4 regions of the Streptomyces sp. NPDC090025 genome follow, and region 1 is predicted to be linked to each of the others. Evidence: riboswitches for the same ligand, from Rfam matches in the RefSeq annotation. Region 1 holds a riboswitch; each other region holds the start of a gene.
The links. Region 1 has a riboswitch for cobalamin ahead of ACIPXM_RS19245 (CoA-acylating methylmalonate-semialdehyde dehydrogenase). Riboswitches for the same ligand answer to the same signal wherever they lie in the genome.
Positions count from the first base shown of each region.

Region 1 (5,724 bases):
GCCGGTCTCGACCCAGATGAGGTCGGCGTACGGGGCGTAGGCGAGGCCGCGGGCGATCACCGGGCCCATGCCGCCCCGGACGTGGTGGAAGCCCTCGGAGGTGCGCTCGCCCGTGACGAACTCGGCGTCCCGCTCGTCGATGTCGCTGGTGAGCAGGGTGGCGGCGAGGGCGTCCGTACGGGCGACGATCAGGGTGGGGGTGTCGGCGATGTCGGCGGCCAGGCGGGCCGCGTTGAGGGTGCGGATGTGCTGGGCGGTGGGGACGAGGACCTTGCCGCCGAGGTGGCCGCACTTCTTCTCGGAGGCCAGCTGGTCCTCGTAGTGGATGCCCGCCGCACCGGCCGCGATCATCGCCTTGGTCAGTTCGAAGGCGTTCAGCGGGCCGCCGAAGCCCGCCTCTGCGTCGGCGACGATCGGCGCGAGCCAGTCGGTGGTGTCGGTGCCGCCCTCGGCGGCGGCGATCTGGTCGGCGCGCAGCAGCGCGTTGTTGATGCGGCGCACGACCTGCGGGACGGAGTTGACCGGGTAGAGGCTCTGGTCGGGGTAGGTGTGCCCGGCCTGGTTGGCGTCGGCGGCGACCTGCCAGCCCGACAGGTAGATGGCCTGGAGTCCGGCGCGCACCTGCTGCACGGCCTGGCCGCCGGTCAGGGCGCCGAGGGCGTGCACGTAGTCGAGCTCGTGCAGCTGGCGCCAGAGCCGTTCGGCGCCGCGCCGGGCCAGGGTGTGCTCCTCGCGGACGCTGCCGGAGAGCCGGATCACGTCCTCGGCGGAGTAGGTGCGCTCGATGCCCTGCCAGCGGGGGTCGGTGGCCCACCGCTGCCGCAGCCGCTCCGCCGCCCCGCCCGCCGTGTCCGTGGCGCCGGTGGTCGTGCCGGTGGTCGTGCGCGCCGTCGTGTTCGTGTCAGCCATGGCCGTCACCGTCTCCATGAGTCGTCCGTCATGAGTAGCGTGGTCTGCCAAGGTCTCCGTCGGTCGTGACGTGAGCCCGGCACTGTATGGCACTGTGTGCCTATTTCTTGAGGTTGCGGCCGCCGGTCCCTGTCGGGTGGAGGGTGAGCAATCGACGCCGGGCGGTCCGGCGGTTCCGCCGGAATCTCCGACGTCAGGGCGTGAGTCGCGCCCGGTTTCGCCACCTGGACCGCCGGGGTCCGGCGGGCCGCACCACAGACTCTGGCAGCGGCACGCAGTGCCATCAACGGGGGATCCATGCCAAGTTCTGCGAATCTTCCGGCCTCGGATTGCCATGTTTGCGAAGGTCCCGGAGACCCCGATCACGCGTACGCTGAGGCCCGTCGGGACCGAGGGGACCGAGGGAGCGCGAAGGGGAGCCCGGGTGAGCAAGACGTACGCGGGAGCACGGCTGCGGCGGCTGCGCGAGGAGCGCCGGATGAGCCAGGCCGAGCTGGCCCGGGTCCTGGCCATCTCGCCCAGCTATCTGAACCAGATGGAGCACGACTCCCGCCCGCTGACCGTGCCCGTGCTGCTGCGGCTGACGGAGGCGTTCGGCGTCGATCCCGGTTTCTTCTCGGAGCGCGACACCAGCCGTCTGGTCGCCGATCTGCGGGAGGCGCTGGCGGCCGAGGTCGCCGAGGCCCGGGTCTCCCCCACCGATCTGGCCGAGCTCGCCTCCCGGATGCCGGCGGTCGCCGCGGTGCTGCTCGACCTGGGCCGCCGGAGCCAGTTGCTCGCGGAGCGGCTTGCGGACGCGGCCGACGGGCGGGACGGCGGATCCGCCGCGCCGGGCTCGCCGCGCTCGCCGCACGAGGAGATCCGGGAGTTCTTCTACCGGCGGCAGAACTATCTGCACGACACCGACCTGGCCGCCGAGGAGCTGGCCGGGGAGCTCGGGGTCCGGCCCGGCGAGGTGGTCCGGGTGCTGACGCGGCGCCTCGCCGACCGGCACGGGATCCGGGTCGCCGCCGACTCCGACCGGCTGCACCGCTTCGACGCGGCGACCCGGGTGCTGCACCTGTCGGGGCGGCTCCGCCCCGGGCAGCAGGCGTTCCGGATGGCCACCCAGCTGGCGTTCCTGGAACACGCGGACGAGCTGGACCGGCTGGCCGCCGAGGACTTCGCGCCCGGCTCCCCCGCGCACCGGCTCGCCCGGATCGGCATCGCGAACCATTTCGCGGCCGCGCTGATCCTCCCGTACCGCGCCTTCCACACGGCGGCCGAGGAGTTCCGCTACGACATCGAGCGGCTGACCGACCGCTTCGGGATCGGCTACGAGACGGTCTGCCACCGGCTGAGCACCTTGCAGCGGCCCCGGCTGCGCGGTGTGCCGTTCTCGTTCGTCCGGGTGGACCGGGCCGGGAACATGTCGAAGCGGCAGTCCGCCACCGGCTTCCACTTCTCGCGCGCGGGCGGCACCTGTCCGCTCTGGAACGTGTACGAGGCGTTCGCCGCGCCGGGCCGGATCCATGTGCAGGTCGCCGCCATGCCGGACGGGCAGCGGCATCTGTGGACGGCCCGCGCGGTGACCCGGCACCGGGGCGGCTGGGGCGAGCCCGGCAAGACCTTCGCGATCGGGCTCGGGTGCGAGATCCGGCACGCGCACCGGCTCGTCTACTCGGACGGCCTGGACCTGGGCAATGTCTCGGCCGCCACGCCGATCGGCATGGGCTGCCGGCTGTGCGAGCGGCTGGACTGCCCGCAGCGCGCGGTGCCGCCGCTGGGTCGTGAGCTGGCGGTGGACGAGCAGAGCAGCACGTTCATCCCGTATCCGGTGGTGCCCGAGCGGAGTTGAGCCGCGTCCGAAACCGGGGGGCTCGCGCGGCCGGCCGCCGCCGCGCCCTCTGGACTTACTAGGACGTCCAACTATATGTTCGTGGCACTAGGTCCGCGGTGCAGGGAAGCCGGTGTGAATCCGGCACGGTCCCGCCACTGTGACCGGGGAGTGTGCTGCCGTCCACACGCCACTGACGAGGTCTGTCGGGAAGGCGGGCAGCACGCGGTGATCCGGGAGTCAGGATACCGGCCGCGGCTGTTCCGTGTTGTCCACGAGGATGGAGCAGACACGCATGGCACCGGTTTGTCCCCACGACCCTGGTGATCCGGCGGAGCGCGCGCACCACACTTCCGCGCGCTCGTAGTTCCCACGACTCCGCGCCTCGGCGCGCCCCCATCGGGCGCCGCCGTGCGTGCTGCCGTGCCATCCCCCGGATCCAACCTGACGAGAGCAGGCATCCCATGGTCCGTGAACTCACCCATTTCATCGGCGGAAAGCACACCCCCGGCACGTCCGGGCTGTTCGCCGACGTGTACGACCCGAACACCGGCGGCGTCCAGGCCCGGGTGCCGCTCGCCGGGCACGCCGACACCACGGCAGCCATCGCCAACGCCCAGGAAGCACAGGCCGATTGGGGCCAGTGGAACCCGCAGCGCCGGGCCCGGGTGCTGCTGCGGTTCCTCCAGCTCGTCGACGGCGAGCGGGAGGACCTGGCCCGGCTGCTCTCCGCCGAGCACGGCAAGACCGTCGCCGACGCCCATGGCGACCTGCAACGCGGCCTGGAGGTCGTGGAGTTCGCCGCCGGTATCCCGCACCTGATGAAGGGCGAGTTCACCGACAACGCCGGGACCGGCATCGACGTGCACTCGCTGCGCAGCCCGCTCGGCGTGGTCGCGGGCATCACCCCGTTCAACTTCCCCGCCATGATCCCGCTCTGGCAGGCCGGTCCCGCGCTCGCCTGCGGCAACGCGTTCATCCTCAAGCCGTCCGAGCGCGATCCCTCCGTACCCCTGCGGCTCGCGGAGCTGTTCCTGGAGGCCGGGCTGCCGCCGGGCGTCCTGAACGTGGTCAACGGCGGCAAGGAGGCGGTCGACATCCTGCTCACCGATCCCCGGGTGCAGGCCCTCGGCTTCGTCGGGTCCACGCCGATCGCCGCGCACATCTACGCCACCGCCGCCGCGCACGGCAAGCGCGCGCAGTGCTTCGGCGGCGCCAAGAACCACATGATCGTGATGCCCGACGCCGACCTGGACCAGGCGGTGGACGCGCTGATCGGCGCCGGGTACGGCTCGGCGGGCGAGCGCTGCATGGCGGTCTCGGTCGCCGTCCCGGTCGGCGAGGAGACCGCCGACCGGCTCGTCGCGGCCCTCAAGGAGCGGATCGGGACGCTGCGGATCGGCCGGTCCGACGACGCCGGGGCCGACTTCGGCCCGCTGGTCAGCCGTGACGCCCTCGACCGGGTGCGCCGCTATGTCGACGTCGGCGTCACCGAGGGCGCCGAACTCGTCGTCGACGGCCGGGACTTCACCCTCGAAGGGCACGAGGACGGCTTCTTCACCGGCGCCTCGCTGTTCGACCGGGTGTCCCCGCAGATGCGGATCTACCGCGAGGAGATCTTCGGGCCGGTGCTTTCCGTGGTCCGGGCCGCCGACTTCGAGGAGGCGCTGCGGCTGCCGAGCGAGCACCCGTACGGCAACGGGGTGGCGATCTTCACCCGGGACGGCGACACCGCACGGGAGTTCACCCGCCGGGTCAACACCGGCATGGTGGGCGTGAACGTGCCGATCCCGGTGCCCGTGGCGTACCACACCTTCGGCGGCTGGAAGCGGTCCGGCTTCGGCGACCTCAACCAGCACGGGCCCGACTCGATCCGCTTCTACACCCGCACGAAGACCGTCACCTCGCGCTGGCCCTCCGGGGTCAAGGAGGGCGCGACCTTCACCATGCCGACGATGGGGTGACGCCGTGACCAGCACCCTCACCGAGGACCAGCTCGCGCTCGCCGAGGTCACCCTCGACTTCGCCCAGGAGCAGCTGGCCCCGCACGCCGTGGCCTGGGACCAGGACAAGCACTTCCCCGTCGACGTGATCCGGCGGGCCGCCGCGCTCGGTCTTGCCGGGGTGTACGTCGACGAGGAGCACGGCGGCTCCGGGCTCAGCCGCGCCGACGGCGTCCTCGTCTTCGAGACCCTGGCCACCGGCTGCCCGTCCATCGCCGGATATCTGTCGATCCACAACATGGTCGCCTGGATGATCGACCGGTACGGCGACCCCGGGCAGCGCGCCCGCTGGCTGCCCGATCTGTGTTCCGCCACGACGCTCGGCAGCTACTGCCTGACCGAGCCCGGCGCCGGCTCGGACGCGGCCGCGCTGCGCACCCGGGCCGAACGGCAGGGCGACCACTATGTGTTGACCGGGGTGAAGCAGTTCATCTCCGGTGCCGGAGTCTCGGACCGGTACGTGGTCATGGCGCGCACCGGGGCGCCGGGCCCGGGCGGGATCTCCGCGTTCGTCGTGGAGCGCGAGGACCCGGGCGTCTCCTTCGGGCCCAACGAGCGGAAGATGGGGTGGAACGCGCAGCCGACCCGCCAGGTGATCCTGGACGGGGTGCGGATCCCGGCGGACCGGCGGCTCGGGGCCGAGGGCGACGGGTTCCGGATCGCCATGAGCGGTCTCAACGGGGGCCGGCTCGGCATCGCCGCCTGCTCGCTCGGCGGCGCGCAGAGCGCCCTCGACCGTTCGCTGTCCTATCTGGCCGACCGTGAGGCGTTCGGCACGCGGCTGCTCGACGCCCAGGCTCTGCAGTTCCGGCTCGCGGACATGGCCACCGAACTGGCCGCGGCCCGCGCGCTGGTGCGACAGGCGGCCCAGGCCCTGGACGCGGGCGATCCGCTGGCGCCGCGGCTGTGCGCGATGGCCAAGCGGTTCGCCACCGACACCGGGTACGCGGTGGCCGACGCGGCGCTCCAGCTGCACGGCGGCTACGGCTACCTCAG
Region 1 covers NZ_JBIVFL010000007.1:296,147-301,870, forward strand. The annotation lists gene aceA (isocitrate lyase) at 1-909, opposite strand, end outside; gene ACIPXM_RS19240 (short-chain fatty acyl-CoA regulator family protein) at 1,334-2,746, shown strand; cobalamin riboswitch at 2,812-2,997, shown strand; gene ACIPXM_RS19245 (CoA-acylating methylmalonate-semialdehyde dehydrogenase) at 3,190-4,689, shown strand; gene ACIPXM_RS19250 (acyl-CoA dehydrogenase family protein) at 4,694-5,724, shown strand, end outside.

Region 2 (5,724 bases), on a different contig from region 1:
GCGAGGGGTCCCGCAGCCGCTCCACCCGCAGCACGTCGTGCGCCTTCAGCAGGCCCGCCGCCAGCGGCGTCCGGCCGCCCGTCGGCAGCTGCTCCAGGCGCGCCGCCGCCGCGTCCACCGACGAGGTCGGCGGCAGCGCGAGGTCGGCGGCCCGGCCCCGGAAGGTGACAAGCCCGACCTTGTCGCGCCGCTGGTAGGCGTCGAGCAGCAGCGAGAGCACCGCGCCCTTCACCGCGCCCATCCGCCGCCGGGCCGCCATCGACCCCGAGGCGTCCACCACGAACAGGACCAGATTGCCCTCCCGGCCCTCCCGGGTCGCCTGCCGCAGATCGTCCCTGCGCACCACCAGACCCCGGCCGCTGCGCCCGCGCTCCTTCTGGTGCGGGGCGGCGGCCCGTACGGTCGCGGACAGGTGCAGCTTGGTCAGGGTGCCGCGCGGGCGGACCGAACCGGTCGTCCTGCCGTGCTCGGTACGGGCCCGGGAGCGGCGCCCGGCCGCGCCCTCGCCGAGTCCGGGCACGCTGAGCACCTTCGTACGGAACGGCTCGGCGGCCGGTACGGCGGCCCGCTCACCGGCACCGGCGGAGCCCTGCCGGGGGGCGGGCTCGGGGGCGTTCTCCGGGGCGGGCGTCTCCTGCGGTACGTCCTGCGGGGTCTCGGCCGACTCCTGCGCGGGTCCTTCCGGCTGCGGCGGGACGCCCCCGCCGGGACCGCCGTCCGGGCCGCCGTCGCCAGGGCCGTCCGGCTCCGGGTCGTCGTCCGGCGCCGGGTCCTCGCCCTTGAACCGCTCCAGGGTCTCGTCCAGCTTGTCCTCGTCGAGGCCCGGCGCGTCGAAGGGGTTGCGGCGGCGCCGGTGCGGCAGCGCGAGCAGCGCGGCCTGCCGGACGTCGTCCGAGGTCACCTCGGTCCGCCCGGCCCACGCGGCGAGCGCCGTCGCGGTCCTGGCCATCACGATGTCGGCGCGCATGCCGTCCACCTCGAACGCGGCGCAGGTCGCCGCGATCTGCAGCAGCACGGCGTCCCCGAGCGTCACCTTCGGCAGCAACTCCCGCGCCGCCACGACCCGTTCGCGCAGCGCCCGCTCCTCGTCGGCCCAGCGCGCGGCGAACCCGGCCGGGTCGTCCTCGAACGCGAGCCGCCGCCGCACCACTTCCACCCGCTGCTCGGGCACCCGGGAGGCCGCGACCTCCACGGTGAGCCCGAACCGGTCGAGCAGCTGCGGCCGCAGCTCGCCCTCCTCCGGGTTCATGGTGCCGACCAGCAGGAACCGGGCCGCGTGCCGCACCGAGACGCCCTCGCGCTCGACGTACGACGAACCCATCGCGGCGGCGTCGAGCAGCAGGTCGATCAGGTGGTCGTGGAGCAGGTTGACCTCGTCGACGTAGAGGATGCCCCGGTGCGCGTCGGCGAGCAGCCCCGGCTCGAACGCCTTCACGCCGTCGGCCAGCGCCTTCTCGATGTCGAGCGCGCCGACCAGCCGGTCCTCGGAGGCGCCGACCGGCAGCTCGACCATCCGCGCGGGCCTGCCCTCCCCAGGGCCGTGCGCATGCGGCCCGTCCGGGCAGCCCGGGTCCTGGGCCGCCGGGTCGCAGGAGAAGCGGCAGCCCGCGACGACCGCGACCTCGGGCAGCAGCTCGGCGAGCGCCCGTACGGCCGTCGACTTCGCGGTGCCCTTCTCGCCGCGCACCAGGACGCCGCCGACGGCCGGACTGACCGCGTTCAGCAGCAGCGCGAGCCGCAGATCGTCCATGCCCACGACGGCCGTGAACGGAAAGCGGGTGCTCATCGGGTGCTCGCTCCTTCGGTCGGTACGGAAGTCGGTACGGAAGTCGGTACGGAGGTTGTCTCAAGGGTTCCCGGGGCGGGCCCGGGCGGGGCGCTCACGGCGCGCCCGGTGGCACGAACGGCAGCCCCGGCGGCGGGCCCTGCTCGATCAGCTTCCACAGCGCGTCGGTGTCGGCGTGCTCCTCGATCAGATCGCCGAGCCGGTCGAGCTGCTCCTCGCGCAGCGCGCCGAACGAGGTGTCGGGCGCCGGGACGAACCGCCGTCCGGCCGCCGCCGCCACCTCGCGCAGGAACGCCCGCCGGAATCCGTCGCTCTCCAGCGAGCCGTGCCAGTGGGTGCCCCACACCGCGCCCACCCGGCAGCCGTCCAGGAACGGCTCGCCGCCCCGCACGTCGGCGACGCCGTGGTGGATCTCGTACCCCTCGACCCGCTCGCCGAGCGCCTCGCCGACCGGCCGGGCAAGCGTCTTCCCGGCCGCGAACCTGACCCGTACGGGCAGCAGTCCGAGCCCGTCGACGGCGCCCGCCTTCGACTCGATCTCGTCCTCGATGTGTTCGCCGAGCGCCTGGAACCCGCCGCAGATCCCGAGCACCGGGCGGCCCTCGGCGGCCCGCCGGACCAGCGCGTCGGCCAGGCCCCGCTCGCGCAGCCAGGCCAGGGCCTTGACCGTGCCCCGGGTGCCGGGCACCACCGCCAGGTCGGCGTCGGCCAGCTCCTCGGGCCGGTCGACGAAGCGGACGATCACGCCCGGCTCGGCGGCCAGCGCGTCCACGTCGGTGAAGTTCGACATCAGCGGCACCGCGCAGACCGCGACCCGCAGCACGTCCGCGCCGACCGGCGGCGCCACCACCGACTCGCGCACCGCGCCCCGCAGCGACACCCGCAGGCCGTCCTCCTCGTCGATGCCGAGCCCGTGGGCGTACGGCAGCACCCCGAAGGTGCGCCGCCCGGTCAGCCCGAGCAGCATGCCGAGGCCCGGTTCGAGCAGCGTCACGTCACCGCGGAACTTGTTGACGAGATAGCCCGCGACCAGCTCCTGGTCCTCCGGCGCGAGCAGCGCCGTGGTGCCGAAGAACTGCGCGAAGACCCCGCCCCTGTCGATGTCGCCGACCACCACGACGGGCAGCCGCGCGGCCCGTGCGATCCCCATGTTGACGATGTCGGTGCGCCGCAGATTGATCTCGGCGGGGCTGCCCGCGCCCTCGCAGATCACCGCGTCGTACGTGCTGCGCAGCTCCTCCAGGCAGCTCATCACCGGCTCGAACAGCTCCTGCTGCCGGTTCCCGTGGTAGCCGCGGGCGCTCATCTCGCCGATCGGCCGGCCCATCAGGACGACCTGGCTCGAGCGGTCGCTGCCCGGCTTGAGCAGCACCGGGTTCATCAGCGCGGTCGGCTCGACCCGGGCGGCCTGCGCCTGCATGGCCTGGGCGCGGCCGATCTCGGCACCCTCGTGGGTGACGAAGGAGTTGAGGGACATGTTCTGTCCCTTGAACGGGGCGACCTTGACGCCCTGCCGGACCAGCCACCGGCAGATCCCGGCGGTGACCACGCTCTTGCCCGCGTCCGAGGTCGTCCCGGCGACGAGCAGTCCGCCACCCCTCACGTCGTCCTCCGCTTCCGCGCCGTGCGCTTGTGTGCCGTGAGCTTGTGTGCCGTGCTCATCAGGGTCCGGCCGCCCACGCAGACGGCCAGGGTCAGCCAGGTCACCCGGCGGGACAGCCGGACCGCCCGCTCGATGTCGGCCACCTCGACGGCCCGGCCGCGGCCGTTCAGGACCGGCCGGTGCTCGACCCGGCCGCCGTACGCGAGGGTGCCCCCGAGCCGTACTCCGAGCGCCCCGGCGAACGCGGCCTCCACCGGGCCCGCGTTGGGGCTGGGGTGCCGGGCGGCGTCGGTGCGCCAGGCGCGCAGCGCGCCGCGCGGGTCGTCGCCCGCGACCGCGGCGAGCACGGCGGTGAGCCGGGCGCCGGGCGCGCCGACCAGGTCGTCGAGCCGGGCGGAGGCCCAGCCGAAGCGCAGATGGCGCGGTGAGCGGTGGCCGACCATGGCGTCCAGGGTGTTGACGGCGCGGAAGCCGAGCAGCCCGGGCACTCCGGCGACGGCGCCCCAGACGAGGGCGCCGACGACCGCGTCGGAGGTGTTCTCGGCGACCGACTCGACGACGGCGCGGGCCATCGCGGGGCCGTCCAGGGCCTGCGGGTCACGGCCGCACAGGTGCGGGATGCGCTCCCGGGCCACCTCCTCGTCGCCTGCGGCGAGCGCCCCGCCGATGGCGCGGGCCTCCCGGCCGAGGGTGGTGCCGCCGACCACGGCCCAGACGGCGGCGGCGGTCACGGCGACAGTGGCGGCACGGCTGCCGCGCGCGGTCCGGGCGGCGAGCGCGCCGAGGGCCACGGCGGATCCGGCGCAGACGGCGGTGTGCAGGGCGCCCCAGCCGCGGTGGTCGCGGTGCAGTCGGCGTTCGACGGCGTTCGCGGCCCGGCCGAAGGCGGCGACGGGGTGGCCGCGGCGCGGATCGCCGATCAGCCGGTCGACGGCGAGACCGGCGGCCGCTCCGTACGCGAAGAGGGTGCTGGCGGAGGCGGAGGCGGGTCTGGGGCCGCGGCCGGGCATGGCGCAGTGTCCTCACTCAGGGTCCGCGCCCTGGCTCGACGTGACCGGCGGCAGAGTTCCTGACTCCCGGCGCCAGGGGTGTCCCCGAGGCCGGTCACAGTGGCGGGACCGCGCCGGAATCGCACCGGACTTCCTCTTCATGCCGCCGTAAATGGCCCCGGCAGTCCACCACGCTGTGCGAACAGCCGTCAACTCACCCTTGACCTGCGAGGAGTCGCTGTGCGGAGCGCCACAGACACGGCGGACGGCGGGCACCGTGGGGTGCCGGCCGTCCGCCGTGGTGTGCGTGCGCCTAGGGTGATCAGGCGACGATCAGATAGATGCCGTACGACACGGCCGCCGCGCAGAGCGCGAAGCAGACGTAGGCGCCGGTGCGGGCCAGTGCGGCGGAGCCGCCGCTCGCGGCGGCCTCCTCCTGCTTGGCGAGGCCGACGATGCCCAGGGTGAACAGGCCCACGAGGGCGACGGTCGCCACGAGGCTGACTCCGAAGACGGAGCCGAGAGCTGCCCAGTCGATCTTCATGTGTGGTTCCAGTTCCTCAGACCGCGGCGGCGGGGGCCGGGGGAGCGGCGGGGTCCGCGGGGTTCGGGGTGGGGATGGTGGTCCGCAGGTCCTGGCCGGTGACCGCGGCGAAGGTGCCGGCCGGGGGCGGCGGGGTGACGGCCGCGATGGCGGTGGTCACGACGCCCGCGGGCTCGGCGGCCGGGGCCGGGGCGCCCGGGTGGTCGAGGTCGTCGGCGGTGACGTTGTGCTGGTCCACCGGCTTGCGGCGGGACAGCGACCAGATGACGCCGGAACCGGCGACGAGCAGGATCGCGACGGCGACGATGCCCCAGGTGCCCTGCTTGGTCAGGAACTCGGCGGCGGCGCCGACCAGACCGGCGGCCGGGAGGGTGAGGCCCCAGGCGACGAACATCCGGGTGGCGGTGGACCAGCGGACCACACCGCCCTTGCGGCCGAGCCCGGCGCCCATCACGGCACCCGAGCAGGACTGGGTGGTGGAGAGCGAGAAGCCGAGGTGCGAGGAGGCCAGGATGACCGTGGCGGCACTGGTCTGGGCGGCGAAGCCCTGCTGCGGCTGGAGGTCGGTGAGGCCCTTGCCCATGGTGCGGATGATGCGCCAGCCGCCGAGGTAGGTGCCGAGCGCGATGGCCACACCGGCCGAGACGATGACCCAGAGCGGGGGGTTCGCGCCGGGCGCGACGACGCCCTGGGTGACCAGCGCGAGGGTGATGATGCCCATCGTCTTCTGGGCGTCGTTGGTGCCGTGGGCGAGCGAGACCAGACCGGCGGAGGCGATCTGCCCGGCCCGGAAGCCCTTGGC
Region 2 covers NZ_JBIVFL010000024.1:57,294-63,017, reverse strand. The annotation lists gene ACIPXM_RS34740 (putative cobaltochelatase) at 1-1,786, opposite strand, end outside; gene ACIPXM_RS34735 (cobyric acid synthase) at 1,881-3,389, opposite strand; gene ACIPXM_RS34730 (cobalamin biosynthesis protein) at 3,386-4,399, opposite strand; cobalamin riboswitch at 4,431-4,584, opposite strand; gene ACIPXM_RS34725 (hypothetical protein) at 4,701-4,922, opposite strand; gene ACIPXM_RS34720 (anion permease) at 4,939-5,724, opposite strand, start outside.
Region 2: another riboswitch for cobalamin. It lies ahead of ACIPXM_RS34730 (cobalamin biosynthesis protein); the one in region 1 lies ahead of ACIPXM_RS19245 (CoA-acylating methylmalonate-semialdehyde dehydrogenase).

Region 3 (5,724 bases), on a different contig from region 1:
AGCTCCGGCCAGTTGTTCTGCGCGTCGACGGTGAGCCAGACGGTCAGCTCCTTGGCGTCGCCACCGGCGTTCGCCCCACCCTTGTCGTCGGAACCACCACATGCCGCGACGGAGATCATCATGCCCGCGACGCCGATCGCCGCGATGAGCTTGCGCTTCACGCCACCCTCCTCAGGGATGCCTGCTCCCCCCTCCCACGGCGCGAAGACATACGTCGAGTGATGCTGTGGGGCTGGGACCTGGTCTTTAATGGTTTAGACCAGTACCCGGAGCTTGGCCTAGACCTTTAGGGGTGTCAAGGGTGTATAAGAAGGGCAGTCGGGTCCGTTATCGGACCGACACCTGAGGGAGGGCGACGACCCGTGACCGGTCCGTGCCACCATGTGAGCCGCGACAGACGGAGGAGCCGGTGACGGCAGCAGCGCAGCAGTCGGAGAGGCAGGTTATGGCCACGGACGCGGGGAGCACCGAACCGGAGGGCGCGATCGCCACCCGTACCGCGCGCGTACCCAAGTACTACCGGCTCAAGCGGCACTTGCTCGACATGACCGAAACTCTCCCCCCGGGCACCCCGGTCCCGCCGGAGCGCACCCTCGCCGCCGAGTTCGACACCTCCCGCACCACGGTCCGTCAGGCCCTCCAGGAACTGGTCGTCGAGGGCCGCCTGGAGCGCATCCAGGGCAAGGGCACCTTCGTGGCCAAGCCCAAGGTGTCGCAGGCCCTCCAGCTCACCTCGTACACCGAGGACATGCGCGCCCAGGGCCTCGAACCCACCTCGCAGCTCCTCGACATCGGCTACGTCACCGCCGACGACACCCTCGCCGGACTGCTCGACATCACGGCCGGCGGGCGGGTGCTGCGGATCGAGCGGCTGCGCCTCGCCAGCGGCGAGCCGATGGCCATCGAGACCACCCATCTGTCGGCCAAGCGCTTTCCCGCGCTGCGCCGTTCGCTGGTGAAGTACACCTCTCTCTACACCGCGCTCGCCGAGGTGTACGACGTCCACCTGGCCGAGGCCGAGGAGACCATCGAGACCTCCCTCGCCACCCCGCGCGAGGCCGGGCTGCTCGGCACCGACGTCGGCCTGCCGATGCTGATGCTCTCGCGGCACTCGCTCGACGCCAACGGCGAGCCGGTGGAGTGGGTGCGCTCGGTCTACCGGGGCGACCGCTACAAGTTCGTGGCGCGCCTCCAGCGGCCGAACGACTGAATTCCGGGCGGAATTCAGCTGCGACCCGCGCGGATCCGGGCGGAATTCAGCTGTAACCCGCGCGGATCCGGGCGGATCGCCGTGCCCGGTCGCGGCCGGTCCCGGCGGCTTCCGACGCCCCTGACCTGCCCCGACTGACACACTCGTATCCGTTATACGGACAGGGGTTCCTAACGGCGAGACCGTCGCCTACATTTCCTCGGCATTACGAGGTGATCAGCGAGGGGACGGTCTCACCATGTCAGAAGCCGCACAAGGGAAACAACCGGTCATCACACCGGTCAGAGTGGTGATCGCGGTCTGCCTCGCGGCGCCGTTCGTCGCGATGCTCTGGGTCGGCTCGTACGCGAAGGTCGAACCCACCTTCATCGGGGTGCCGTTCTTCTACTGGTACCAGATGCTGTGGGTGGTCATCTCCACCGCGCTCACCATGCTCGCCTACACGCTGTGGAAGCGTGACCAGCGCGCCCGCAAGGGGGGTGCGGCCCGATGAACGACGGCGTGAACGGTGTGGCGCTCGGCGTCTTCGTCTTCTTCTTCCTGGCCGTCACGGTCATGGGCTTCCTGGCCGCGCGCTGGCGCAAGGCCGAGAACGAGCACAGCCTCGACGAATGGGGCCTGGGCGGCCGCTCGTTCGGCACCTGGGTCACCTGGTTCCTGCTCGGCGGCGACCTCTACACCGCGTACACCTTCGTCGCCGTCCCCGCGGCGATCTACGCGGCGGGCGCGGCCGGCTTCTTCGCCGTGCCGTACACGATCCTGGTCTACCCGCTGATCTTCACCTTCCTGCCCCGCCTGTGGTCGGTGTCGCACAAGCACGGCTACGTCACCACCTCGGACTTCGTCCGGGGCCGGTTCGGGTCCAAGGGCCTGTCCCTCGCGGTCGCCGTCACCGGCATCCTCGCCACCATGCCGTACATCGCGCTCCAGCTGGTCGGCATCCAGGCCGTCCTGGACGTGATGGGCGTCGGCGGCGGCGAGGACACCAACTGGTTCGTCAAGGACCTGCCGCTGCTCATCGCGTTCGGCGTGCTCGCCGCGTACACGTACTCCTCGGGTCTGCGCGCCCCGGCGCTCATCGCCTTCGTCAAGGACACCCTGATCTACATCGTCATCGCGGTGGCGATCATCTACATCCCGATCAAGCTGGGCGGCTTCGACGAGATCTTCGCCAAGGCGGGCGAGGCGTACGCGACGGTCAACCCGGCCACCGGCAAGCCCAAGGGCGCCCTGGTGCCCGGCGAGGCGGGCCAGTGGACGTACGCGACGCTGGCGCTCGGCTCGGCGCTCGCGCTGTTCATGTACCCGCACTCGATCACCGCGACGCTCTCCTCCCGGAGCCGTGAGGTGATCCGCCGCAACACCACGATCCTGCCGCTGTACTCGCTGATGCTGGGCCTGCTCGCGCTGCTCGGCTTCATGGCCATCGCGGCCGGCGTCAAGGTCACCAACGGCCAGCTCGCCATCCCGCAGCTGTTCGAGAACATGTTCCCCGACTGGTTCGCGGGCGTGGCCTTCGCCGCCATCGGCATCGGCGCCCTGGTCCCGGCCGCGATCATGTCGATCGCCGCGGCCAACCTGTTCACCCGCAACATCTACAAGGACTTCATCAGGCCGGACGCGACCCCGGCGCAGGAGACCAAGGTCTCCAAGCTGGTGTCGCTCCTGGTGAAGGTCGGCGCCCTGGTCTTCGTCCTCACCATGGACAAGACCGTCGCCATCAACTTCCAGCTGCTCGGCGGCATCTGGATCCTGCAGACCTTCCCGGCCCTGGTCGGCGGTCTGTTCACCCGCTGGATGCACCGCTGGGCGCTGCTCGCGGGCTGGGCGGTCGGCATGGTGTACGGCACGGCCGCGGCGTACGGCGTGGCGAGCCCGACCCAGAAGCACTTCGGCGGCTCCTCCGCCGAGATCCCGGGCATCGGCGAGATCGGCTACATCGGCCTCACCGCGTTCGTCCTGAACGTCGTGGTCACCGTCGTCCTCACCTTCGTCCTGCGGGCCCTCAAGGCCCCGGAGGGCGTCGACGAGACCTCGCCGTCGGACTACACGGCGGACGCGGGCGACGCGGGCGTCACCGACCTGCCGAAGGTCGGCGCCGGGCACTGAGCCACGGCGCGCCGCACGGCCCAGGCCGCCGGGACCCCGCCAGGGGCCCGGCGGCCTTGTGCTGCGGGCGTACGGACCGCCGTGGACGTACGGACCGCCGTGGACGTACGGAGTGTTGCGGGCGTGCGAAGTCCGGCGGGAGCCGGGCGCGCGGTGCGGCGCGGGCGCGGCAGACTGCGGGCATGGACTTCACGATCAGAGCGGTACGGCCGGAGGAGTACGACACCCTCGGTGAGCTCACCGTCCGGGCCTATGTCGACGACGGGCACCTGGCCGCGGACGACGGCTATCTGGTCCACCTGCGCGACGTGGCCGCCCGGGCCGAGGTGGCCGAGGTGCTGGTGGCGGTGGAAGAAGGGGCGGTGTCCGAGGAGGACGAGAACGGGGCCGGGGCCGGGACCGTCCTGGGCGGCGTGACCTTCGTCGCGGCCCCCGGTCTGCTCGGCGAGCGGGCCCGGGCGGGCGAGGCCGAGATCCGGATGCTGGCGGTCGGGCACGCGGCCCGCGGCAGGGGCGCGGGCGAGGCGCTGGTGCGGGCCTGTGTGGAGCGCGCGCGGGCCGTCCCGGGGTGTTCCGCGATCGTCCTTTCCACCCAGCCGGGGATGCGCGGCGCGCACCGGATCTACGAGCGGCTCGGCTTCCGGCGCACGCCGGAGCGGGACTGGTCGCCGGTACCCGAGCGGCCTTCCTTCGTGCTGATGTGCTACGCCCTGGAGTTGTAGCGGGACTCGCGACACACAACATGTGGGGGGTGCCGCGATGGGCGCCCCCCACATGTATGCTCGTCCTCGCTGTCGTCGCAGGGGAATCCGGTGGAAATCCGGAACTGTCCCGCAACGGTGCACTTCGTGCGCTTTCGCACGGAGAGAGTCCGAAGACCTGCCGACAGCGCGCCCGGTCCTTCCGTTCCGGGTGCCACAGACGTCCGGGCCTCGCGGAGTGGGCCGGTGGACGCGGCGCAGCCCTGCCGGTTTCCGGTGGTGGCCGCCCGCCCTCCACCGCCCTTCCTCCTGGCCCCGAGCCGAGCGAGGGAGAGCCCCCACGTGACCATCGCGCCCGCCGATCCGGCCGCAGCGATCGAGAACGACGGACCCGGGACCGCGCTGCTGCGCACCCTGACCGATCTCACCGCCGATCTCCCGGACACCGACCCCGGCCGGGTCGCCGCCGCCGCCCTGCGCGGCCGCCACGCCGGCTCGGACGCGGCGGAGCTGCGCGAGCTGGCCACCGAGGCGGCCGCCGGTCTGATCGCCGAGGACCCGGCCTACTCCCGGCTCGCCGCCCGGCTGCTCACCCGCACCATCGCCGACGAGGCGGCGGGCCAGGGCGCGGTCTGCTTCTCCGCCTCCGTCGCCGTCGGTCACCGCGAGGGCCTGATCGCCGACCGCACCGCCGACTTCGTGGCGCTGCACGCCGACCGGCTGGACGCGACGATCGACCCGGCGGGCGACGACCGCTTCGGCTACTTCGGTCTGCGCACCCTCTACTCGCGCTACCTGCTGCGCCACCCGATCACCCGCAAGGTCATCGAGACCCCGCAGCACTTCATGCTCCGGGTCGCCGCGGGTCTCGCCGAGGACGACTCGGCGCGCGCCCTCGACGAGGTGTCGGCGCTGTACGGGCTGATGAGCCGGCTGGACTACCTGCCGTCCTCCCCCACCCTGTTCAACTCGGGCACCCGCCACCCGCAGATGTCCTCCTGCTACCTCCTGGACTCCCCGCAGGACGAGCTGGACTCGATCTACGACCGCTACCACCAGGTGGCCCGGCTCTCCAAGCACGCGGGCGGCATCGGCCTCGCCTACTCCCGCATCCGCGCCCGCGGTTCGCTGATCCGCGGCACCAACGGGCACTCCAACGGCATCGTGCCGTTCCTGAAGACCCTGGACGCCTCGGTCGCCGCCGTGAACCAGGGCGGCCGCCGCAAGGGCGCCGCCGCGGTCTACCTGGAGACCTGGCACGCGGACATCGAGGAGTTCCTGGAGCTCCGCGACAACACCGGCGAGGACGCCCGCCGCACCCACAACCTGAACCTGGCGCACTGGATCCCGGACGAGTTCATGCGCCGGGTGAACGCGGACGCCGACTGGTCGCTGTTCTCCCCGTCGGACGTGCCCGAGCTGGTCGACCTGTACGGCGCCGAGTTCGACGCCGCGTACGTCAAGGCCGAGGCGGCGGGCCTGGCCCGCAAGACCATGCCGGCCCGTGACCTGTACGGCCGGATGATGCGTACCCTCGCCCAGACCGGCAACGGCTGGATGACGTTCAAGGACGCCTCCAACCGGACCGCGAACCAGACCGCCGAGCCCGGCTCGGTCGTGCACTCCTCGAACCTGTGCACCGAGATCATCGAGGTCACGGACGACGGCGAGACGGCCGTCTGCAACCTCGGCTCGGTCAACCTC
Region 3 covers NZ_JBIVFL010000001.1:1,178,248-1,183,971, reverse strand. The annotation lists gene ACIPXM_RS05545 (extracellular solute-binding protein) at 1-161, opposite strand, end outside; gene ACIPXM_RS05540 (GntR family transcriptional regulator) at 446-1,210, shown strand; gene ACIPXM_RS05535 (DUF3311 domain-containing protein) at 1,449-1,703, shown strand; gene mctP (monocarboxylate uptake permease MctP) at 1,700-3,319, shown strand; gene ACIPXM_RS05525 (GNAT family N-acetyltransferase) at 3,502-4,041, shown strand; cobalamin riboswitch at 4,081-4,221, shown strand; gene ACIPXM_RS05520 (ribonucleoside-diphosphate reductase subunit alpha) at 4,363-5,724, shown strand, end outside.
Region 3: another riboswitch for cobalamin. It lies ahead of ACIPXM_RS05520 (ribonucleoside-diphosphate reductase subunit alpha); the one in region 1 lies ahead of ACIPXM_RS19245 (CoA-acylating methylmalonate-semialdehyde dehydrogenase).

Region 4 (5,724 bases), on a different contig from region 1:
GGTGGCCGACGGCGTCGGGCTGGTGATCGTCGCGGTGGGCGTGGGCGTGGGCGTGGGCGTCGCCGACGCGGTCGGCGTCGGGGTCGGCGCCGGTGTGGTCGGGTCGGCGGGCGGCGGGTTCTCGGGCGCCGGGCCGGTGTCGGTGCCCGGGGGCAGCGGCGCGGCGGTCCTGGTGTCCCGGGGCGCGGGCTTCGCGCCGCCGGTGGGCCGGGAGTTGTGGGCGCGCAGCTGGTCGGGGGTGACCCGGGGCCGCCCCTGGGTGCCCTCGATGTTCGTCGCGCCGAAGATCCACAGGTCGACGCTGCCGGGCTTCGGCTTGTAGAGCATGGCGCCGAGCTGGCTGTACTCCCAGGTGTTCCGGCCCGGGTCGGCGTGCCAGTACGACCAGTACGCGGTCGCGGGCGGCGTCAGGACGCAGTCGTCCTGCTGGGGCGTCGGGTACTGCCGGCCGCCCTGGTGGCCGCTGTAGCCGATCCGGCAGATGAACGCCGGTCCGTCGTGGCCGGTGCCGGTGGTCCGCCAGCCGCCCTGGTTGAGCAGCTCGTACCCGGTCGTCGGCGTGGTGCCGCAGGACCGGTAGACCGGCCCGCCCCAGGAGCTGAAGTCGACCGCGAGGACGACCCCCGAGGTGGTGGTGCACCGCCCCATCGGCTGCGGCGCCGCACCGGCCGGGGCCGCGGTGGCGGCAAGGGCCGCCACCGTGAGCCCGAGGGCGGCTGCCGTACGGGCGAGGGCGCCCGCGATCCGGCCGCTCATCGGGCCGTCCCGCCCGCGCGCCGGCGGCGGGACCCGCGGACGACCGCCCAGCCACCGCCCACCAGGACCGCGGCCGCCGCGGCCAGCGCGCCCACCTGGGTACCGGTGGCGGCCAGACCGCCACCGCCACCGCTGCCGCCCGAGCCGGAGCCCGAGCCGGGACCGCCGTCCGCGCCGCCGTCCTCGCCGGGCGTGACGATCACCGGGGCGGACGCGGACGGGCTCGCCGTACCGCTGGGCGTCGGCCTCGGCGCCGTACCGCTGAGGTCACGGTCGAGATGGGCGAAGGACACGCCGTCGGTGCCGCCGAGGGCCTGCGTGGAGGCCCGGACGTCCGAGCCCTGGGTGTCGCCCTTGGCGGTGTCGAAGCCGCCGTCGGTGTTCTGCCGCTCCCGCAGGAACGCCCGCGCCTTCGCGATCTGCTTCTGGTACTTCGGGGCGTCGAGGGCCAGGCCCTGGATGGCGAGCGCGGTGGAGTTCACCGAGTTGCCGGAGGCGCCGGGGAAGCCGCCGTCCGCGTACTGCCGGCCGGCCAGCCAGCGCAGCGCCTTGTCGACGGCGGCCTGCGAAGCGGTGTCCGGCAGCAGGTCCACGGCCATCGCGGCCATCGCGGTGGAGTCCACCTCGTCGCCGCTCGGCACCACCAGCATGCTGCCCCAGGCACCCGAGGAGCGCTGCAGGCTCTTCAGGTACGCGACGGGTCCGGCGGCCGCGGTGGACTCGCCCGCGCGCAGCTGGGCGATCACCCCGAGCGACTGGTCGAAGACGGAACTGGCGTTGGTGTACGCGCCGCTCGCGGCGCACGGGCGGCCGGTGTCCGGGGTCTTCGCGGCGCAGGTCTCGGCGGCGAGCGCACCGATCAGGTCCTGCCCGCCGAAGGCGCGCGGGTCACGGCCGACGGCCTGAGCGGCCAGCGCGGTCTTGCCGATCGCGCCGCCCACCGGGTGCGCGGTGCCCACCCCGGTGTAGTCGTTGACGGTCCGCCCGACGCCGTCCTTGCCCCGCTCGTCGAGGAAGTCGACGACACCGCGCAGCGTCGCGTCGTCGGTGCCGGTCGCGGCCAGCGCGTACGCCAGGTCGATGGTCAGGCCGAAGTCGGCCCGGCCGGTGGGGTCGGCGGCGTAGTAGTGGCCCTGGAGGAGCCGGCTCGGGCCGGTCAGGTACGCGGTGGCCTTGGCCAGGTCGGGGGCGGGACCGGCGGGCATGACCGGGGCGGGCCAGGTCGGCCGCGGCGTGGTCGGCTTCGTCGGCTTCGGCGTGCCGGTCGTCGGGGTGGGCGTCGGGGTCGGGAACGTCGGCGGGGTCTGCTTCTCGGCCGTGAGGCGCAGCAGATCGGTCCTGGCACCGGCGATCACCGCGGGACCGGTCGACATGATCCGCGCGACCGGGTCCTCCTCCTCGAACGCGAAGCCGCCGCCCGCGAGTTGCTGCTTCGACAGCCAGGAGACGGCGGCGTCGGCCTGGGCCGTGTCACCGAGCGCGCGCAGCGCCTGCGCGGCCAGACCGGTCGCGTACGGGCTGCTCGACATGGAGTAGTACACGGCGGGCAGGCCGCCGGTCGCCATGTCCGACTGGGCCTTGCGCAGGTAGTCGCGCCCGTCCTTGACGGCCTGCGGGTGGCCGCCGGCGCGCAGCAGCGCCATCACGGCCAGTCCGGTGGCCCCGGCCTCGCTCTCGCAGGACTGGCCCGGCGCGATGAGCATGCTGGTGAAGCCACCGTCGTCGCACTGGAACTCGGTGAGCCGGGTCACCGCCTCGGCGGGCACCTTGACCCCGGCGCCGGTGAGCGCGATGACGGCGAGCGCCTGGCCCTCGTTCTTGCCCGCGGCGCGGCCGCTGACCGGGAAGTCGCCCGGCGCGGAGCAGTTCGGGTTCTCCTCGGTCCTGCCGGTGACGCAGACGTTCTTGACGAGGTCGTCGAGGAGGTTGCGGCCGCCGAACGATCGCGGGTCGCCACCGGTCGCCTCGGCGACCAGCGCGAGCCGGGCCGCGGCCGTCGAGTTCGGCCCCTTGCCCGCGTCGGCGGGGTAGGCGTACGCGTCGGTGTGCTCGGGGCGGGCGAGGACGCCCGCGACCTTGGCGGCGGCGGCGCTCTTCGGGTCCTGGGCGGCCAGCGCGAGGGCGTCCTCGACCGTCGCCTGGTAGCTCAGCTCGGCGTCGATCTCGTCGACGACCCGCTCGCCGTCCTTCAGCCGTCCGGTGAGCCAGCGGGTCGCCGCGGGCAGGTCGACCTGCCCGGCCGGCACCTGCGGGACCGGCGGCACCGACGGGTCGGGCGCGGGCGTCACCGCACCGGCCCTGACGTCGTCGGGGGAGAAGCTCGGGCCGCCCTTGGTGCCGCCGATGTCGGTCGCGCCGAACACCCAGGCGTCCACGTCGCCGGGCTTCAACATGCGGGACATCGCACCGTAGTTGCTGTACTTCCACTTCTTCTGGCCCGGCGCGGCCGTCCAGTACGACCAGTAGGCACTGGCCGGCGGAGTGACCTGGCACGCCTCGGCGGCCCGGGTCGGGTACTGGGTGCCGCCCGCGAAGCCGCCGGTGCCGATCCGGCAGATGAAGGCGGGGCCGTCGTGCACGGTACCGGTGGTGGTGAAGCCGCCCGTCCACAGCAGCTCGTAGCCGGTGGTGGGGGTCGCGTCGCAGCCCCGCTCGACCTTGCCGCCGAACGGACCGAAGTCGACGGCGACAATCGCCCCGGTGGTGGCCGTGCACCGCCCGATCGGATCGGCCTGCGCGGCCGGGGCCGTGGTGAGGAAGCTCACGCCGGTGCCGACGGCCAGGAGTGCGGCCGTCAACCCGGCGACGAGACGCCCGGGCGCTCTCGTCCGTCGCCCTCGCTGCGTCGCCTGTCCGCTGTGCACGGCCCCTCGTCTCTGCCGTACGGGAGGGAACGCGGCGACGCGTCCCGGGAGCGGCGACGCCGGGGGAGACGCCGTGGGACGGGGACGGCCACGCCGTAGTCCGCGACGGCGATCTGTGCTCGATGGATCACTTTCCCGAGCCCCAGGTGCTCCGGCTCGCCCGGCGGTGCCGGGCCTACGGTTGCGGGTCAGCTCCGGTTTCGGACCGGATTCCCCTGGGACTGAGTGCTTATCAGCGGGAATGGAACACGGATTCGCCCCGGGCGTCAAGACCACCCCCTCACCTGCGGGTTCACGGTGCCCGGTGACCCGGTCCCGTCGGTGGCCGTTCGGTGGCGGTCCGTGCCGCGCTGGGGTAGCGTCCCGAATCGCCAGAGGGGGGAACCCGGTGAGATCCCGGGGCTGACGCGCAGCGGTGTGGCACGGACCAGTGGTCCGTGGCGAGCCCGAATGCCCTGACGGCACGGAAGCAACAGAGAGCCGTACCACGCGAATTCGGATGGCGGCCCCTGGCCCGGCCGTCCCGTCGCCGCAGTGGCGCCTGGTCCGCGATCCGGCCGGAGGTCGGCGTCCGCCGACTTCAGGAGCAGGTCCATGTCCCTTCCCCGCACGGCCCGTCCGGCCCGCCCGTCCCGTACGGCCCGCCGTCTCGCGCTCGTGGCGCCCGCCGCGTTCGGCGCGTTCGCGCTCTCCGTCCTGCCCGCCTTCGCGACCTCCACCCCCGCCCAGATCGCCACGTCGAAGACCAACGGCGTCGCCTACCTGAAGACCCTCCAGGCGGCGGACGGTTCCTACGCCGGATCGGGCCTCTCCAACGAGTGGGCGTTCAGTGCCTTCGCCGCCGCCGGTACCGCCGTCGTCGACGTCGCCCCCGGCGGCGACACCACGAAGAACGCCCGCACCGTCTACCGCAACCTGCTGTCGACGGCGGCCTGGCCGTCCGCCTCGCCGGTCGTCACCGACTACGAGCGCGGCGCCCTCAACGCGTACGCCGCAGGCATCGACCCGGCCCGCGTCTCCGCCTCGCGCAACCTGGTCGCGAACATCTACGGCTACTGGCAGACCGCCGAGCCGGGCTACTTCGGCCCCTCCGGCAACTTCAACGGCACCGTCTTCGCGGCCCTCGCCCTCGGCGGCGCCAAGACCCAGGCGGGCGGCAACCGGGTGCCGCAGGCGCTCACCGACGCGATGGTCGGCAAGCTCCGCGCCAACCAGCACAACGACGGCGGCTGGACCTACCAGAAGGTCGAGGGCAACCCCACCGGCCTCGCCTCCGCCAGCGACATCGACATGACCGGCGCCGCGATGGCCGCCCTGTGCGTCTCGGGCGTCCCGAACACCGACACCGACGTCGTGCAGGCCAAGGACTTCCTGAAGGGCAAGGTGGCGGACCTCACCGGCGCCTTCAACTCGCTGTACGGCGTCAACACCAGCTCCAACGGCTGGGGCATCGCCGGACTCAACGCCTGCGGATTCGACCCGCAGTCCACCGAGTTCACCACCGTCAGCGGCAAGACCCCGGTGGACTTCCTGCTCGCCAACCAGTACAAGCCGGCCGGTGGCTTCAAGTACAAGCCGACCGACACCAGCCCGTCCGCCTACTCCTCCATCGACGCGCTGCGCGCCGTCGCGGGCGGCGGCTTCACCACCGCCCCGCCCGTCCCCGTCACCCCCGGCGCCACCCGCTGGGTCGCCCAGTCCGGCTTCACCGCCGGCACCGCCACCAAGCTCGCCCTGACGGTCGACGACGGCGCGGGCAACCTCAAGGTCTGCTCCGTCTCCTTCACCCCCACCGGCACCACGACCACCCTCGGCGCGGTCCTCGACGCGGCGATCGGTGCGGGCGCGCCCGCGGGCTGCGTCACCGCGGTGACGCCGTCCTCCGGCACGGGCGCGGTCACGAACCTGAACGGCAAGGCCAACAGCGGGTCGGACACCTGGAAGGTGAGCGTCGACGGTTCGGCGTTCGCGGGTGCGGCGCGCGAGAAGGTCATCGGCGTGGGCGACACGATCGCGCTGCGCTGGGGCGCGTGACGGCATGACGATGTGACGTCGTGGCGCCGCCGACGGTGTGACGCCGCGAACGGCATGACGCCGTGACGGG
Region 4 covers NZ_JBIVFL010000018.1:75,861-81,584, reverse strand. The annotation lists gene ACIPXM_RS31120 (hypothetical protein) at 1-756, opposite strand, end outside; gene ACIPXM_RS31115 (prenyltransferase/squalene oxidase repeat-containing protein) at 753-3,554, opposite strand; cobalamin riboswitch at 3,744-3,878, opposite strand; cobalamin riboswitch at 3,999-4,076, shown strand; gene ACIPXM_RS31110 (hypothetical protein) at 4,215-5,654, shown strand.
Region 4: another riboswitch for cobalamin. It lies ahead of ACIPXM_RS31115 (prenyltransferase/squalene oxidase repeat-containing protein); the one in region 1 lies ahead of ACIPXM_RS19245 (CoA-acylating methylmalonate-semialdehyde dehydrogenase).